One region of the Pseudomonas sp. GWSMS-1 genome, then DNA from elsewhere that is predicted to be linked to it. Evidence: riboswitches for the same ligand, from Rfam matches in the RefSeq annotation. Region 1 holds a riboswitch; the other holds the start of a gene.
What was found. Region 1 has a riboswitch for cobalamin ahead of cobG (precorrin-3B synthase). Riboswitches for the same ligand answer to the same signal wherever they lie in the genome.
Positions count from the first base shown of each region.

Region 2: linked by a shared signal. The riboswitch ahead of btuB (TonB-dependent vitamin B12 receptor) and the one ahead of cobG (precorrin-3B synthase) in region 1 are both predicted to bind cobalamin.

Region 1 is NZ_JBMHHV010000005.1:3,882,993-3,890,886, reverse strand. It holds gene cobJ (precorrin-3B C(17)-methyltransferase) at 1-832, opposite strand, end outside; gene ACEPAJ_RS21750 (precorrin-2 C(20)-methyltransferase) at 869-1,621, opposite strand; gene ACEPAJ_RS21745 (precorrin-8X methylmutase) at 1,618-2,244, opposite strand; gene cobG (precorrin-3B synthase) at 2,237-3,580, opposite strand; cobalamin riboswitch at 3,681-3,856, opposite strand; gene cbiE (precorrin-6y C5,15-methyltransferase (decarboxylating) subunit CbiE) at 3,915-5,117, shown strand; gene ACEPAJ_RS21730 (cobalt-precorrin-6A reductase) at 5,114-5,842, shown strand; gene ACEPAJ_RS21725 ((2Fe-2S) ferredoxin domain-containing protein) at 5,987-6,688, shown strand; gene ACEPAJ_RS21720 (hypothetical protein) at 6,805-7,059, shown strand; gene ACEPAJ_RS21715 (DUF692 domain-containing protein) at 7,115-7,894, shown strand, end outside.
Region 2 is NZ_JBMHHV010000005.1:1,671,685-1,679,578, forward strand. It holds gene ACEPAJ_RS11280 (cobyrinate a,c-diamide synthase) at 1-272, opposite strand, end outside; gene cobO (cob(I)yrinic acid a,c-diamide adenosyltransferase) at 272-883, opposite strand; gene ACEPAJ_RS11290 (hypothetical protein) at 883-1,455, opposite strand; gene btuB (TonB-dependent vitamin B12 receptor) at 1,466-3,352, opposite strand; cobalamin riboswitch at 3,452-3,680, opposite strand; gene ACEPAJ_RS11300 (hypothetical protein) at 3,746-4,066, opposite strand; gene ACEPAJ_RS11305 (O-methyltransferase) at 4,082-4,744, opposite strand; gene ACEPAJ_RS11310 (C40 family peptidase) at 4,778-5,302, opposite strand; gene ACEPAJ_RS11315 (C40 family peptidase) at 5,464-6,078, opposite strand; gene ACEPAJ_RS11320 (NAD-dependent deacylase) at 6,155-6,913, opposite strand; gene ACEPAJ_RS11325 (DNA-3-methyladenine glycosylase I) at 6,928-7,599, opposite strand; gene ttcA (tRNA 2-thiocytidine(32) synthetase TtcA) at 7,631-7,894, opposite strand, start outside.

The DNA.
Region 1 (7,894 bases):
TATGCAGCGGCGGCAGTTGGCTGGCGTCGTCGATAAAGCGCAGCGGCAGTTTGAGCTGCGCGGCGGCGCTGTGCAGTTCGGCGTTGGCCATCAGCTTTGGTGCGGCCAGCAGGCAGGCCAGGCTTTGCGCGGCCAGGTTGCTGCTGTGCAGGGCTTGCTGCAGTTCGCTAAGCAAATCGGTGCCGGCGCGCTCGACCCATACGGCGACTTGCTGCGGGTGGATCAGCAGTTCATCGGCATTGGCCGCGCGGCTGTGCGGGCTGATATGGATCACCCGCGCGGCGTGGTTATCCACCGGCAACTTGGCCTGGGCCAGCCAGGGTGCATCACCCTCGATACGCACGGCCTGGCCGCCGAGCAGGTCGCTGACAAAGCCTTTGCCCTGCTCCAAGTCGGCCAGCACATAGCCGGATGGCGGCTCCAGCAGGCAGGTGCCGAAGCGCAGTTCGCCGCTGGTGGTGATCGCCGCGCTGACCTCTAGGTGCGCGGCAAGCTCCCGCGCCATGCGGTTGACCCCGCCGAGACCGCCGAGCAGCGGCACCACGGCGCTGCCATCTTCAGCCACGGCCAGCACCGGCGGCTCGCTGTCTTTCTCGCCCAGTACAGCGGCCAGGCTGCGAATCACAATGCCGGCGGCGCACAGCACAATCAGCGGCGTGCCGGCGCGGTAGAGCGTGCGCAGGGTGTCGCCAAAGTCTGCATAGATGCGCTCAACGTCCGTCACCCGGCTGCGCAGGCCGTGGATCTCGGCCTGTGGATAAAGCACCTGGATACGCCGCGCGCAAGGCAGGGCGGAGGGGCCGAGGATGATGATGGCGGGAGCGGCGGTCATAAGGTGTTCCATAGTTGGCGGGGCGCGGTGGGCGGATCAACCGCGCCATTTCTCGCCGGGAATGACGATCATCGAGAAATACGGCGAGGACATCGGCTCCACTTCATCCAGCGGCACGATGCGTTGGTTGCCCATGGTGGCGCGTTCGACGTAATGGGCACGCTGATCGATGCCCAGCTCCTGCAACACGCGACGGACTTTCTCGAAGTTGCGCCCCAGCTTCATGATCACGGCGGCTTCGGCGTCGTGCAGACGCTGCTTGAGTTCGGCCTCGGGCAGCACGCCGGAGAGCACGCTCAGGCTTTGGTTGCGGTACACCAGCGGGGTGCCGAGCACCGAGGCGCAGCCGAGCATGGAGCACACGCCGGGCACCACTTCCACCTCGTATTGGCCGGCCAGGCGGTCGTGTAGGTACATATAGGAGCCGTAGAAGAACGGGTCGCCTTCGCAGATCACCGCGACGTCCTGGCCGGCGTCGAGCCGGGCGGCGATCTGCACCGCGCAGGTGTCGTAGAAATCGCTGATCACATCTTCATAGCTCAGCGGCGCGGCGAGTTTTTCTGTGGTCACCGGGTACACCAGTGGCAGGCGCTGCTGCGTATCGGTCAGGTGCTGCTCGATGATGCCGAAGGCGTTACCGCCCTGGCCCTGGCTGGCTTTGGCCTTGGCCACGAAGTAACCGACCACATCGGCCGATTGCAGCAGGCGCAGGGCCTTGAGGGTGATCAGTTCGGGGTCGCCGGGGCCGACGCCGATCCCAAGCAAGCGGCCTTTTTGTACGCTCATCACTCCACCTCCGTAGCCAGGGCGTTGACCGCCGCTACCGCCATGGCGCTACCGCCGCGACGGCCACGCACGATCACATAGGGCACGCCGCGGCTGTCGGCTGCCAGCGCATCCTTGGATTCCGCCGCGCCGATAAAGCCCACCGGCATGCCGATAATCAGCGCCGGTTTTGGCGCGCCGGCGTCGAGCATTTCCAGCAGGTAGAACAGCGCGGTGGGCGCGTTGCCGATCACCACCACGCTGCCTTGCAGGTGCTCGCGCCAATGTTCCAATGCGACTGCCGAACGGGTATTACCCAGTGCGCGGGCCTGCTCAATCACGCCGTCGTTATGCAGGGTGCAGATCACCGGGTTATTCGCGGCCAGGCGCGGGCGGGTGATGCCCTCGGCGACCATCCGCGCATCGCAGAGAATCGCCGCACCCTTGGCCAGTGCCGCGCGGCCAGCGGCGCCGGCACCGGGCGAGAAGCGCAGGTCCTGCACCACATCGACCATGCCGCAGGCGTGGATAATCCGCACGGCGAGCTTTTCCAGATCGGCCGGAATGGCACTGAGGTCGGCCTCGGCGCGGATGGTGGCGAACGATTGGCGGTAGATTTCCTGACCGTCGCGGATGTACTCAAGCATCGCTGTTTCCTGTTGCGCAGTGGGCGGCGAACCAGTCGCCGGCCTCGTCGATAGTCATGGCGCTGGCCAGCAGTTGGCCGAAACCGGCCGCCTCGGGCGTGCGTTGATAAAGCTGGTAATGCCCGGCGCTGCTGGCCAGCAGAGTAAAGGGCGCGGTATGCGCGGCGGCGCAGGAGCGTGGGCAGGCGCTGAGATGCACCTGCGGCCGCGCTGTGCTGGCGCGCAGGCGCTTGGCGAGCAGCAAGGCGTCGGCTTTGCTGTCGGCCAGGCCCTTGGCGCAGGCGGCTGAGCCGGTGCAGGCGATCAGATTGCTAAGTGGTTCCTGCGCATCGATCAGCAGGCCCAGTTCGGCCAGTTTGTGCAGCAGGTAGTCTGCCGAGTGCTCGGGGATATTTGGTAGCAGCAGACCCTGCCAGGGTGTCAGGCGCAGGCTGGCATCGCCGTAGTGCTCGGCCAAATCGGCCAGGGCGTTGAGTTGTGTGGCGTCAATCCGCCCCAAACGCACGGTGGCGGCGACCATGCACAGCCCCGTCTGCTGCTGTGGATAAATACCGATTGCAGCGTGCTGGCTAGCCGGTTGGCGCTGCCATTCCAGCGGGGCCGGCTGGATGGCGAAGGGCAGGCGCGCCTGTAGCTGTTGCAGCAGTTGGCTGTGGGAAATCACGCTGAGCAGTTGACGCATACGACTGTGCGCGCTGCCGGCCAGCTTGAGAAACAGCATCAGCAGCTGCTCGATCAGTTCAGCGGCCTGCTCGACCCGAATCGCCCCGAGTGGCGTATCCGTTGGGCAACCGGCCAACCCGAACGCCAGCCGCGCCGGCGTGCCGGGCAGGGCGCTGAGCCAGATATCGTGCGGGTGTTCGAGCATTGCCAAGGCTTCGCCGCCGTCCAGCTGCAGGGCGAACTTGGCCGACAGCCCATGCAGCGCCGGGGTGTTCTGCAGCAGCTCAAGCAACGCGGCGGCCAGTGGGCGGGTGTCGAGCAGGGCCTGCGGATCGAGGCCGGCAGCGGGGCTGAGCAGCAGGTTGCGCACATCGTCGGCGGCCGGGTTGCTGGGGCCGAGATCGGCGGCGAGCAGGCGCTCGATCAGCTCGGCCTGTTGGCCGGGCAATACGCCACGAATCTGCAGATTGCTGCGGTTGGTCAGCTCCAGCACGCCGCTGGCGCAGCGTTTGGCGGCCTCGGCGATGGCGCGTGCCTGATTGCTGCTGAGCACTCCGCCGGCCAGCTTGACCCGGCAGATACCACCGTCCAGCGCCTGAACGATACGCAGCAGGCCGGGGCACGCGCTGGGGCGTGGTAGTGACGGATCGACGGTGGTGGAATGGTCGCGCAACGGGTTCACCAGCAACTAAGACGCGGCGACCGAACCAGCAGAGTTCACCCTGGCACAGGGGAACTCAATGGCATCGGTACACCCCGCCCGATGTTGGCACTCGCGACTAGCGTCGTCGGCAGGTCTCCTGGCTGACAGGTCATCATCTGCCGCGGCCTTCCCGGTTACCCAGTGGCACAGTTGCGGCAGACTCGCTGTTTACAGTTGCGGGGGCAGCCACGGTTTAACCGTGTTCCCTCTTAGGCCCGTTAGGGCACCGACGAAGGCTGTATTATGCCCGCTTTGTCTAACGCGCAGACACCCTTGCTCGTTAGGCGGGTACAGAGGAGTGGCTATGACAGCCTGGTTAACCCTGGTTGGGATCGGTGAAGACGGCTACGCCGGCCTGGGCGACGCGGCGCGCCAGGCGTTGAGCGAGGCGCACTGCATCGTCGGCGGTGCCCGTCATTTGGCGCTATTGCCGGCCGATCTGCCAGGGCAGCACGAACTGTGGCCCAGCCCATTCAGCCTGGAGCCGGTGCTGGCGCGACGCGGTACGCCGGTGTGTGTGCTGGCCAGCGGTGATCCACTGTTCTACGGGGTGGGCGCGAGCCTGGCGCGGCAGTTGCCGGCTGAAGAATTGCGGGTGTTCTCGTCGCCCTCGTCAGTGTCACTGGCCGCCGCCTGTATGGGTTGGCCGTTGCAGGAGGTGACGGTGCTGTCGTTGGTGGCGCGGCCGTTGGCGGCGCTGCAGGCGCAGCTTTTCCCCGGCGCGCGCTTGTTGCTACTGAGCAACGACGGCGACAGCCCGGCAGCGGTGGCCGAACTGCTGCGCGCACGTGGTTTTGGCCCCAGTCGCTTGACCGTGCTGGAGCATCTGGGCGGCGCTCAGGAGCGGCGTATCGACGGCTTGGCCAGCGATTGGTCGCTGCCACGGGTGGCCGACCTCAACCTGCTGGCGGTCGACTGCCTGGCCGACGCTGATGCGCGCTTGTTGCCCGTCACGCCGGGTTTGCCGGATGCGCTTTATCAACACGACGGCCAACTGACCAAGCGCGATGTGCGCGCGATCACCCTGGCGCGTTTGGCCCCGCAACCCGGCGAGCTGCTTTGGGATGTGGGTGCCGGTTGCGGCTCCATCGGCATCGAGTGGATGCGCGCGCACCCTAGCTGCCGGGCCATCGCCATCGAGGCCGACGCTGGGCGTCAGGCGCATATCCAGCACAACCGCGACACGCTCGGCGTGCCGGCTTTGCAATTGGTCGCCGGTCGTGCGCCCGAAGCATTGGCCGGATTGGCCGCGCCGGATGCGATCTTTATCGGTGGCGGGGTGACCATCCCCGGCGTGCTCGAGCAGTGCTGGGCCAGCCTGAAACCGGGCGGTCGGCTGGTGGCCAATGCCGTGACCCTGCAAAGCGAAGCCGCGCTGGTGGCCTGGCGCGAGCAGATGGGCGGCGAGCTGACTCGCATCAGCGTGGCCCAGGCGCAGCCGCTGGGTGGTTTCGACACCTGGCGCAGCGCCTTGCCGATCACTTTGCTGGAAGTATGCAAACCGTGAACCCTCGTATTCTGCTGCTCGGCGGCACCACCGAGGCGTTACGTTTGGCGCGCCGCCTTGGCCCTGAAAGCATCTACAGCCTGGCGGGTTTGGGCCGGGTGCCGGATGACTTGCCCTGCCAGGTGCGCGTCGGTGGTTTTGGCGGGGCCGAAGGCTTGGCGGCGTTTATTTACGAGCAGAGCATCGAGCTGCTGCTCGATCTGACCCATCCCTATGCCGCGCAGATCAGCGCCAATGCCGCCCAAGCTGCTGCGTTGAGCGGGGTGGCATGCTGGGCGTTGCGTCGTCCCGGTTGGCAAGCAGGAGAGGGTGATGACTGGCGCGAGGTGGACGATTGGAACGGGCTGGTTGCTGCGCTGCAAGACTTCCGTCGCCCGTTGTTTACTCTTGGCCGTGAGCCGTTGGCGCATTTGCACGAAATTCCCGCCCATCAACAGTGGGTCGTGCGCTGCCTGACAGCGCAGGAAGCCGTGCCGCGTGCCACAGTTATCGGCGCACGCGGGCCGTTTGATCTACACGGCGAGCGCGCGCTATTCGCTCTGCTGGGCATCGATGTGCTGATCAGCAAGAACAGCGGCAGCGCCTCCACCGAGCCGAAATTGCAGGTCGCGCGGGAGCTGGGTTTGCCGGTCGTGCTGCTGCGCCGGCCCGAGCTGCCAACGGTAGAGCGCGAGTTTCTCCAGCCAGACGCCCTGTGGGAGGCGCTTCAGCGGCGATTGGCCTGAAACGTAGCCAGGTAGGGTGGATGACGCTGTTTTCATCCACCATCGCAGTTGGTGGATGGGTGACGCGTCATCCACCCTACGGGTTCTGGGTTGCCCACCGCAAAACATCGCCTGCTAGACTGCCGCCCCGCTTTGGAGGCCGCCATGACCACGCCCGTTTCCCCTTACGCTCGCATTCTGTTTATCGGCCCAGGCCTCAGCCGTGGTGCGTCGGCTGAGCGTTTGCGCCAGCGCGTCGAGGCGCTGCTTGGCGAGGCGCATGTGCATGACAGCGAGCAGGATCTACAGCCGTTCTGGCTTGCGCTGGATGAGTCGCCGCGACCCTTGCTGGTGGTAGATTTGGAGCCGCGTGCCGATGCTGCTCACCGTGATTGGCTACGTGAGCAAATTGCCGAGCGCACTGATGGCGCGTCGGTGTTTGTGGTCTGCACGGCGATGGAAGACGCCTGGCTCGATGGCCTGCCCGCGCTGCTTGAACGCACGCAGCTGCACATGGCCTGCAGTGATGTACCCGCCGTGCCGGCGCAGCACGCCTGGTCGCACATTCCGCCGCACGCCCAGCGTCTGCTGCTGTGTAACGGCCCGCGCTGCACGCGCAAGGGCGCGCTCAGCCTGTGGAAAACCCTGCGTCAGCGCCTCAAGGCCGCCGGCAAGCTGGAGTGTGAGGGCGGTGTGCATATCACCCGCAGTCAATGCCAGTTCCCTTGCGACAGGGGGCCGACCGCGAGCCTTTATCCACAGGGCGAGTGGTTCGGTATTCGTGACGAGGCGGCGGTGATCCGCCTGGTCGACGAGCGCCTGGTGGCTGGCCGCGCGGTGCCCGAGTTGCGCATCGATCAGGATTGAGTGCGCGCGGCTTTTTTTCATGGCCGCTGTAACGCCAGCGCACCTCGTCGCTCTAGTTGAATGCCGGCACGCAAAACCTTGCGTGCGGCCAACCACGATCACCTGAGGATACGCACATGACTATGAAAACGACCGCTGCTGGTGCTGCTATCGCCTTCGCTGCGGCTTCCCTGTTTGCTGGCCTGACCAGCACCGTTGCAGTGGCTGAAGAGGCGGCTGTGCATTGCTACGGCGTGACCTCCTGCAAAGGCCAGAACGACTGCAAGACTGCCGAGAACAGCTGCAAAGGTCAGGCTGTCTGCAAGGGCCACGGCTTCAAAGCCATGACCCAGGCCGAGTGCGATGCGGCGGGCGGTACTGTCGGCGAGTAAGTGAGCCGGGGCGACCGTTTGCGGTTGCCCCGCATCACCGCGCAAGGAGTCAGTGATGAATGCTCAACGCGGCAATCTGGGCTTTGGCCTGGGCCTGCGCAGTACCTATTACCAAGCCATTCTCGAACAACGCCCGGCGATCGACTGGTTTGAGATCGTCTCGGAAAATTACCTGGTAGAGGGCGGTAAAGCCCTCTACTTCCTCGATGCCATCGGCGAGCAGTACCCGCTGGTGATGCATGGTGTGTCGCTATCGATTGGCGGCCCGCACGAGCTAGATCGCGATTATCTGCGCCGCCTCAAACACCTCGCGCAACGGGTGCAGCCGGCATGGATCTCCGATCACCTGTGCTGGAGCCGCGGCAATGCCCACCAGTTGCACGACCTGCTGCCGCTGCCCTATACCGAAGAAAGCCTGCAGCATGTGGCCGCACGCGTGCGCCAGGTGCAGGACGTGATCGAGCGGCCGCTGGTGCTGGAAAACGTCTCCAGCTACCTGCGCTGCGCCGATGATCAATTCAGCGAATGGCAGTTTCTCGCTGCGCTGAGCGAGCTGAGCGGCTGCGAGCTGTTGCTCGACGTCAACAATGTCTACGTCAGCGCGCGCAACCATGGTTTCGATGCCTGGGCATTTATCAGCAGCCTGCCCAAGCAGCGTATTCGTCAGCTGCACTTGGCGGGCCATAGCGATTACGGCAACTACCTGATCGACACCCACGATCAGCCGGTCAGCGATCCTGTCTGGCAGCTTTACCAGCGCACCTTGCAGCACCTGGGCCCGGTGTCCACCCTGCTTGAGCGCGATGACCATTTCCCGGATTTGGACGAGTTGCTC
Region 2 (7,894 bases), 2.2 Mb from region 1:
ATCAGATCGGCTTCGCCAGCCGCTTCCCAGAGCAAGCGCCGGCTCTCGTCCGCACCGACCATCCACAGATCGAGCTGATACACCGGTGCACCGCTGGCGCGGGCCAGAATCATCGGGTCGAGAAAGTCCGGGCCGCACTTAAACACCCGCACACGCCTGCCCTGGCGCGTATGCAAACGCGCCAGCGCCGCTGTCACAGTGGTTTTACCCTGGCCGGAAGCCGGCGCGGCAATCAACAGTGCGGGACAGGCACGTGCAGCGCAGTCGCTCATTAAAACTCGACTCCCTTCTGCGCTTTGACTCCGGCTTTGAAGGCATGCTTGACCAAGCTCATTTCGGTCACAGTGTCTGCTGCCTCAATCATCCCCGGCAACGCGCCGCGGCCGGTCACCACCACATGCTGTAACAGCGGCCGGGCTTCGATATCGGCCAGCACCGCATCCAGCTCCAGATAGCCGTATTTCAGCGCGATATTCAGCTCGTCCAGCACCACCAGGCCAATGCCCGGATCGTTAAGCAGCTGCACCGCCACTGCCCAGGCCTCGCGGGCCTTGTCGATGTCGCGCTGGCGGTCCTGGGTTTCCCAGGTAAAGCCTTCGCCCATCACGTGGTAGCTGACTTCATCAGGAAAACGCCGGAAGAACGCTTCCTCGCCGGTGCTGGCTGCGCCCTTGATAAATTGCACCACACCCACTTTGATACCGTGGCCCAGCGCGCGCGCGACCATACCAAAGGCGCTGCTGCTCTTACCCTTGCCGTTACCGCTGTGCACCAGCAGCAGCCCATACTCGTCCTGGGACTGAGCGATTTTTTCATCGATCAGGGCTTTCTTTCGTTGCATCCGTGCACGGTGCCGCTCGTCACGTTCGATAGACTCAGTCATCACTTGGCTCCCAGGCTAAGGCGCTGGCCAAACAGCGCCAACGAAGCAATATAAAGCGCACTGCCCACCCCGACATAAAACGTCATGTTGGACAAAAAGCGCGGGTAGTATTCGACGATACGCGGCAGCCAGGCCGCCAGAGTCGGCTCAGGATAACGGCCGGAGAAGAAGTAAAAACCACCGCCGGAAATCAGGTAGCAGACAAAAGCGCTGACCGCGACAACCGCAGCCAACAGCAACAGGCTTTGCAAGGTGTCACGATGCCAGCCGGCATACAGTCGCCCGCCCAGCCACAGGCTGGCGTAAGCCGGCACCAGCAACCAGTATGCGGGCGACAGGCACCAGTCACTCACCGTACCGCTGGTCATCATAGAGAAGTCCAGGGCACTGGCCAGCACAAACAGGCCAGCAAAAACCCAGCGTGGTCGCAACAGCACGCCGGCCAGGAAAAACACCGCCCAGGAGGCGCTGGGCAGGTTGATGCTGGCGAAGTGACTGCCACGCGTCATGGCCAGCAGCAACGCCAGGACGATGCCCGTTAGTAGCTGAGCACGGGTTGAAAGAATGGGCATGGGTATCTCCTCAGAGCGCTTGGTAGCGCAGGGTCAGGTAAAAGGCGCGGCCAGGTTGTTCGTAGGTCTGCGCCGTTTCGTAGTCACGGTCGAAGAGGTTGCTGACCTTGGCCTGCAGACGCCATTCGCTGTCGATGTGGTACTCGCCACGCAGATCGACCAAGGCATAGCCGGGCAGGCGTGAATCTTCGGTGTTGCTGGCGTCGTTAAACCGCTGGCTGGCAGCGAACAACGTGGCACCGACGCCAAACGAGCCGATGCGGCGGTCGGCGTCGATATTGAAGGTGCGCTTGGCTCGCCGCGCCAACTGATGTCCATGGTTTTCCTGGCTACGGTCCTGCGGGTCGAGCAGCGTCAGGGTGGCTGCTAGGTCCCAATTCTCCAGCTGCGTACGCGCACTCGACTCGAGGCCGCGAATACGCGCGGATTCGACGTTCTGTGGGCGCATCGGCTTACTACCGGCCCAAACAATCAGGTCGTCGATCTGGTTTTCAAAAACGCTGAGACGCCATTCACCCCAGCCAGCATCGCCCTGCAGGCCGAGCTCGTAGTTTTCCGACTTTTCCGGTTTAAGGTCGGGGTTACCCGCGGTGGAACCGCTGTTCGGGGTATACAGGTCATTAAAGGTCGGCGCACGGAAGGCGGTACCGTAGGCAGCACTCAACGTCAGACTTTCGCTGAGCTCGTAGCTCCAGCCTAGGTTGCCAGTATCGTGCTCGCCGAACTGCTGGTTGTCGTCGCGGCGCAACCCGACGGACACGCCATGTCGACCGAAACGGCCCTGGTACTGAGTGTAATAACCGCGATTATCGCGGGAGTCCTCAGCATAGGTGTCGGATGTGTCGATACGGTCCTGCTGGTAATCAAAACCCAGGCTCAACAGTTGCTCGGGCGTCAGGCTAAAGTCGTTCTGCCAAGCAAAGGTGTCGCGCTCGGTGTCGAAGCGCGAGTAAAAACCTCCATCCCGGAAGTTGTCGGTGCGATCTTCGCTGTGACCGGCCTGCAAGGTCACATCCCAGGGCTCTAAGGGAGTGAAACGGGCACGCCCGCCAAGCACCTGTTGCTCTCCATCGGCATAGCTGAAGCGCCCGGTTTTGCCGGAGCTGCTGCGCAGGTCCTGGTCGCTGTGGATGCTCGATTGCAACCAACTGCCGTCCAGCTCCAGGCCGTTAACGAAGCGGTAGCCACCGCGCAATGAACCGGCCAGCTGGCGATAGCCATCGGCGTCTGGCTCGTAGGCACCTACGGCGCTAGGCCGGTAAGCGCGGGCATTAATCCCGTCGGTATCTTCGCTGCTCACGCCAAGGTCAAACCAACCATTCTGCGAACCACCGGCCAGGCCAGCATTAGCGCTGTGGCTGGAGCGCGTGCCGGTACCCAACGCCAGGTAAGGTTTGAGCCCCTGCTTTGCGCCGCGCCGGGTGAAAATTTGAATCACCCCGCCGAGCGCCTCGGAACCATACAGACTGGAACGCGGGCCGCGCACCACCTCAATGCGTTCGACCAGCGCTAATGGAATGTCCTGCAGGGCGGCAGCACCGGAGGTGGCGGAACCCACCTTAACCCCGTCAATCAGCACCAATAGCTGCTTTTCACTGGTGCCACGCAGGTACAACGAGGTGCTTTTGCCGCGGCCGCCATTGCTAACGATCTGCACACCGGCGAGGCCGCGCAGCATGTCCGGCACGCTCTGCGCCTGGCTGCGCTCGATATCTTCACGGGTAATCACACTGCTCGACGCCACCGAGACCAACGGCGTAGCCGTACGCGTGGCGGTGACCACCTGCTGAGCGAGGTTGAGGGGTTCTGCTTGTGCCGTTAAAAAAGGACTACAGCCCAGCCATAAAAGAACGGCCGGACGTTTATAAAAGGTGCGAAACAATGCCTGATTCTCCATCGCGCCGCCCGCGCGATACTGCTGAATAAAACATTGGGAGAACAGCATAGGCAGATAGAGCAGCAATACAGCCACATCAGCCCGGCAACGCCCTCCGCAATGCCGTGGATGCAGCAGGCCGGTCTCCGGGCTTACGAGTGGAACCTTGAGGTTCCCGGATCGCGCCTTCCCATGCCGGTGGGCACAGTGGCTAGTGGCGATCTTTGACTCGTTTACCGTTGCGGGGGCAGCGCCGAAATAGTTGCGTGGTTAACACGTAACGCACCGGCTTCCCTGTTTCACCCTTTGAACGCTATGCGTTTGGGGCACCTGTTGCAGGCGCGCAGGGTAGAGACTTGCATACAGAGCGTCAACGCATAACGCCGCGCATAGCGCCGACGCCTCACGTGCCACTCAATGCCGCGGCATAAAACCCGCCGGCTTGCTCGCCAACCACTCAACAAAGGTACGCAAGCGCTCATCACTGAGCAGGCTGTCACGATTGTTGTAGGTCAGCGCCAGCTCTTTTTCGCTGAACAGCCGATGGATCTGGTTGTGACAGGCACGGCACACCCAGAGCGTGGCGCTGATGCGCTCACTTTTGCCGAAGCGTTTTTGCACGTAAACCTTGTTGTGCAGTGCCTTGGGGATCAAGTGATGGCGCGTCAGCAGCGCAGCGCGGGCGCAAAGTTCACAGGCGTCAGGTTGTTCGGGCAGGCGAATCGGTTCGGGCATACAAGCAACGCCGGCTCAGCGTTTACGGCACAGGCTCAGGCCATCGCCGAGCGGTAGCAGGGACAGGTCGATGCGCGGGTCATCACGCAGCGCCAAGTTGAGCGCCTGAATCGCTCGGGTGTCAGCGCCCTCGGGGCTCTGTTCAAGCACCCGGCCACTCCACAAGGTGTTGTCGAACAGAATCAGCCCACCCTGACGTACCAGACGCAGGGCGTGCTCCAAATAAGCCGGATAGTTGGCTTTGTCGGCGTCGATAAACAGCAGATCAATACGCCCTGTCAGCCCTTCAGCTGCAAGCGCTTCCAGGGTTTGCAGCGCCGGCGCTAGCCGCAGCTCAATACGCTCAGCGAGGCCCGCCTCAGCCCAGTAACGTTTGGCCGTGGCGTTGTAGCCGCCGGGAATGTCGCAACAAATCAAGTGGCCATCGCTCGGCATGGCCTGGGCCATACAGATAGCGCTGTAACCGGTGAAGGTGCCGACTTCGACAATCCGCCGCGCGCCGATCAGCTGTACCAACAAGGCCATGAACTGGCCCTGCTCGGGGGCGATTTGCCAGCGTGAATGAGTCAGCAGAGCGGTTTCTTCGCGCAGACGCTTGAGCAGTGGCGTCTCGCGCAGCGATACATCCAGCAGGTACTGATAGAGATCAGCATCGAGATTAAGCGTTTGAGTGGTCATAAAAGCCCCTCTACAAATACCCAGGGCTGGGCCTCAGGGGTTACCCGCCAGCTCCGGGGTGAACACACGCTTGGCATTCAAGTAAGTACGCTGCCAATACGTATTGCTCAGGCTGTCCAGGCGCACAGTGCCGCCGCTGGAGGGCGCATGCACGAAGCGGCCATTGCCGACATAAATACCCGCATGGCTGACCTGGCTGCCGCCACTGGTGGCAAAAAACACCAGATCACCGCTTTGCAGCGCATCGCGCCCAATGCCTGGGGCGCGCATGCTGATCAGCTCACGGGTAGTGCGCGGCAGCTTGATGCCTGCGGCATCACGGTAAACAAAGCCGATCAAGCCGCTGCAGTCGAAGCCGCCTTCGGGGGTATTACCGCCATAGCGATAGGGCGTGCCTACCAAGCCCAGCGCACGAAATAGCACATCATCAGCATTGCCGTTAAAGCTGCTGATGGGCTGATAAACAGTGGGTTGCGGGGTTGGCGCGGGCGCTTGACTCGCGCAGGCGCTAAGCAGCGCGGCCAACACAATCAAGCTGATACGGGAGAATGCGGTCATGGACAAGGCGATCCTGAGCCGGGATGCGCCCTACTCTGCCGGCTTGCACATGCGAGTGCAAGCTTTAGCTTTGCTTGGCAGGTTGTTGAAATCTATCGAGATACGTCAGAGAGGATAACGGGCTACAGCGACCTTAACGTTACGGCCGCTGCACGCCGCACTCAAGGGTTACGTACGAGCGACTCGGTTGGCGCCAGCGCCAAGGCCCGCTTGGCCTCGATAAAGGTGCGCTTCCAGTAGCGATCATCCAGGCTATCGACCCGCACACCGCCGCTGCGACTGCTGGAAGAATGGATGAATTGATCATCACCCATGTAGATGCCGGCATGGCTGACGCGACCACGGCCGTTGGTGCTAAAGAACAGCAGATCGCCCGGCTTAAGGTCATCACGCTCCACCAATGGTGCGTCGATATTGATCATATCGCGGGTCGAGCGCGGCAACTTCAGGCCGGCCTCTTCTTTAAACAGGTAACCGATAAAACCGCTGCAATCGAAGCCGGAACTTACCGAGCCGCCACCAAAGCGATAGCGCGTACCTACCAGTGACAGACCGTGGGACAGAATGCCGTCAGCCAGTTGCGGGAGTTTGTATGCCTTTTCTTCGGTGAAATCGCCAAGGGCGGCTTCTTTGGCTTGCTCATCAAACTCGGCAAGGTCTGTCGAGGAGAACACTGAAGATTGAGTGGTCAGCTCCGGTTGCGGAGCATGGTTGGCGCAGGCGGCCAGGACCAGGGAGAGTGCAATAGGCACGAGGGGTGCGAGGCGTTGGAGCATGGGCACGACCGTGTCGGTGGATTTCATAAGAGCGCGACTATGCCCTCTATGACATGCATTTGCAAATTCTATGGCTCTAAATGTGACTCAGTAGTTCTGGCAAAACATCTAAAGCGCGCCCTTGCAAATGGACATCCACCCTATTGCTCAGGTCGCTGCGCTGCGGATTGATATCGGCGGTGAATCCCCCTGCTTGCCGGGTGCGCAGCAACGGCTCGACGATGTAGGGAAAGCTGGCGCTGGTGCCGACGCTGATAACGACATCAAAGCCCTTGCCTAACTCGGCATACAGCGAAGCGATGGCCTGCTCCGGCAGCATTTCTCCAAATAGCACCACGGGCGGGCGCAGTATGCCGGCGCATTGCCGGCATTTGGGTGGCAGCGGCCGCTGCAAATGCGCGGCCAGTTCGGCATCCACAGCGCCACAAGACTGGCAATATAAGGGTGCCAGCTCGCCATGAATCTCGATTACCCGCTCCATCGGGCTGCCTGCCGCACGGTGATAGCCATCAATGTTCTGCGTTAGCAGCCAGCAATGCGGTTTTCTGCGCTGCAGTTCAGCAATCGCGTAATGCCCAGCATTAGCCTGAGCGCCCAGGCAGGCCTTGCCCAGCTCCGCCAGGTACTTCCAGCACAGCGCCGGGTCGCGTTGCAGCATCGGCCCCGAGAGCGCCGTTTCAATCGGCAAGCCCTCAGCAGTCTGGCCGTTATACAGCCCACCCACCCCTCGGTAAGTCGGCAACCCGGAGTCGGCCGACAAGCCAGCGCCGGTAATCAGCAAGATCCGCTCGGCCTGCTTGAGTTGCTCGGCGACGCGCTTGATGGCTTGTTCCATTAGAAGCTCCAACTTCAATGATTGACGGTATAAGCCAGCATCATCGACAGCTGACATAAGGGGCGCCCGCTCTGCTCATGCCACTCATTAAACGCCGCCTGAACCGCTGCGCGCTCTTTCAAGCTGGTCGGCAGCTTATCGACGATCTTCTGTGCCTTTAATGCCGCGACCAAATCATCGCTGGGCACAAAGGTATCTTTGCCGACCATGCGCAGAAAGCGCGGCGCCGACAACCCGCCAAGCTGACTGCCGTGCTTGGCCAAGTACTTCCACAGCCCGACGATATCGCTGACCGGCCAATCGGCGATCAATGCGCCGAAACTGCCCTTTTCCTGGCGCACATCAAGAATAAACTGGGCATTGCGCGGCACGCTTTTGAGCTTGCCCAAGTGCCGGATGATGCGCGCATCCTGCATCAGGTTTTCCAGGCGCTCAGCGCCCATCAGCACCACTTTCTCCGGGTCGAAACCGAAGAACACCTGTTCAAACGCCGGCCACTTGGCATCCACCAGGCTGTGCTTGAGGCCGGCACGGAAGACCCGCAGGCTCAGCGTCGACAGGTAGCGGTCATCACTGATCGCGCGTAACTGGGCCGCGCTGCGCGGTTGCGGCAGCATCGATTCCAACGCCGCCACCGAGCCAAAGCGGTTCAAACAGTATTCATGCAGCCATTTGTAATCGCGCATCGGGCAGTCCTTAAGCCGGGAAACCGCTAAATCAGAGGTTCATCACATCGAGAAAACGCGGCGTCGCGCTGTCGTCGATTTTCAGGCTCTTGAAGTCGAACAGGTTACGGTCGGCTAATTGCGAGGGCACCACGTTCTGCAGGGCACGGAACATGATCTCGGTGCGCCCCGGCGACTTACGCTCCCAGTCCTGCAGCATTTCTTTAACCACCTGACGCTGCAGGTTTTCCTGGGAGCCACAGAGGTTGCACGGAATGATTGGGAATTCCTTGAGCTGGCTGTAAGCCTCGATATC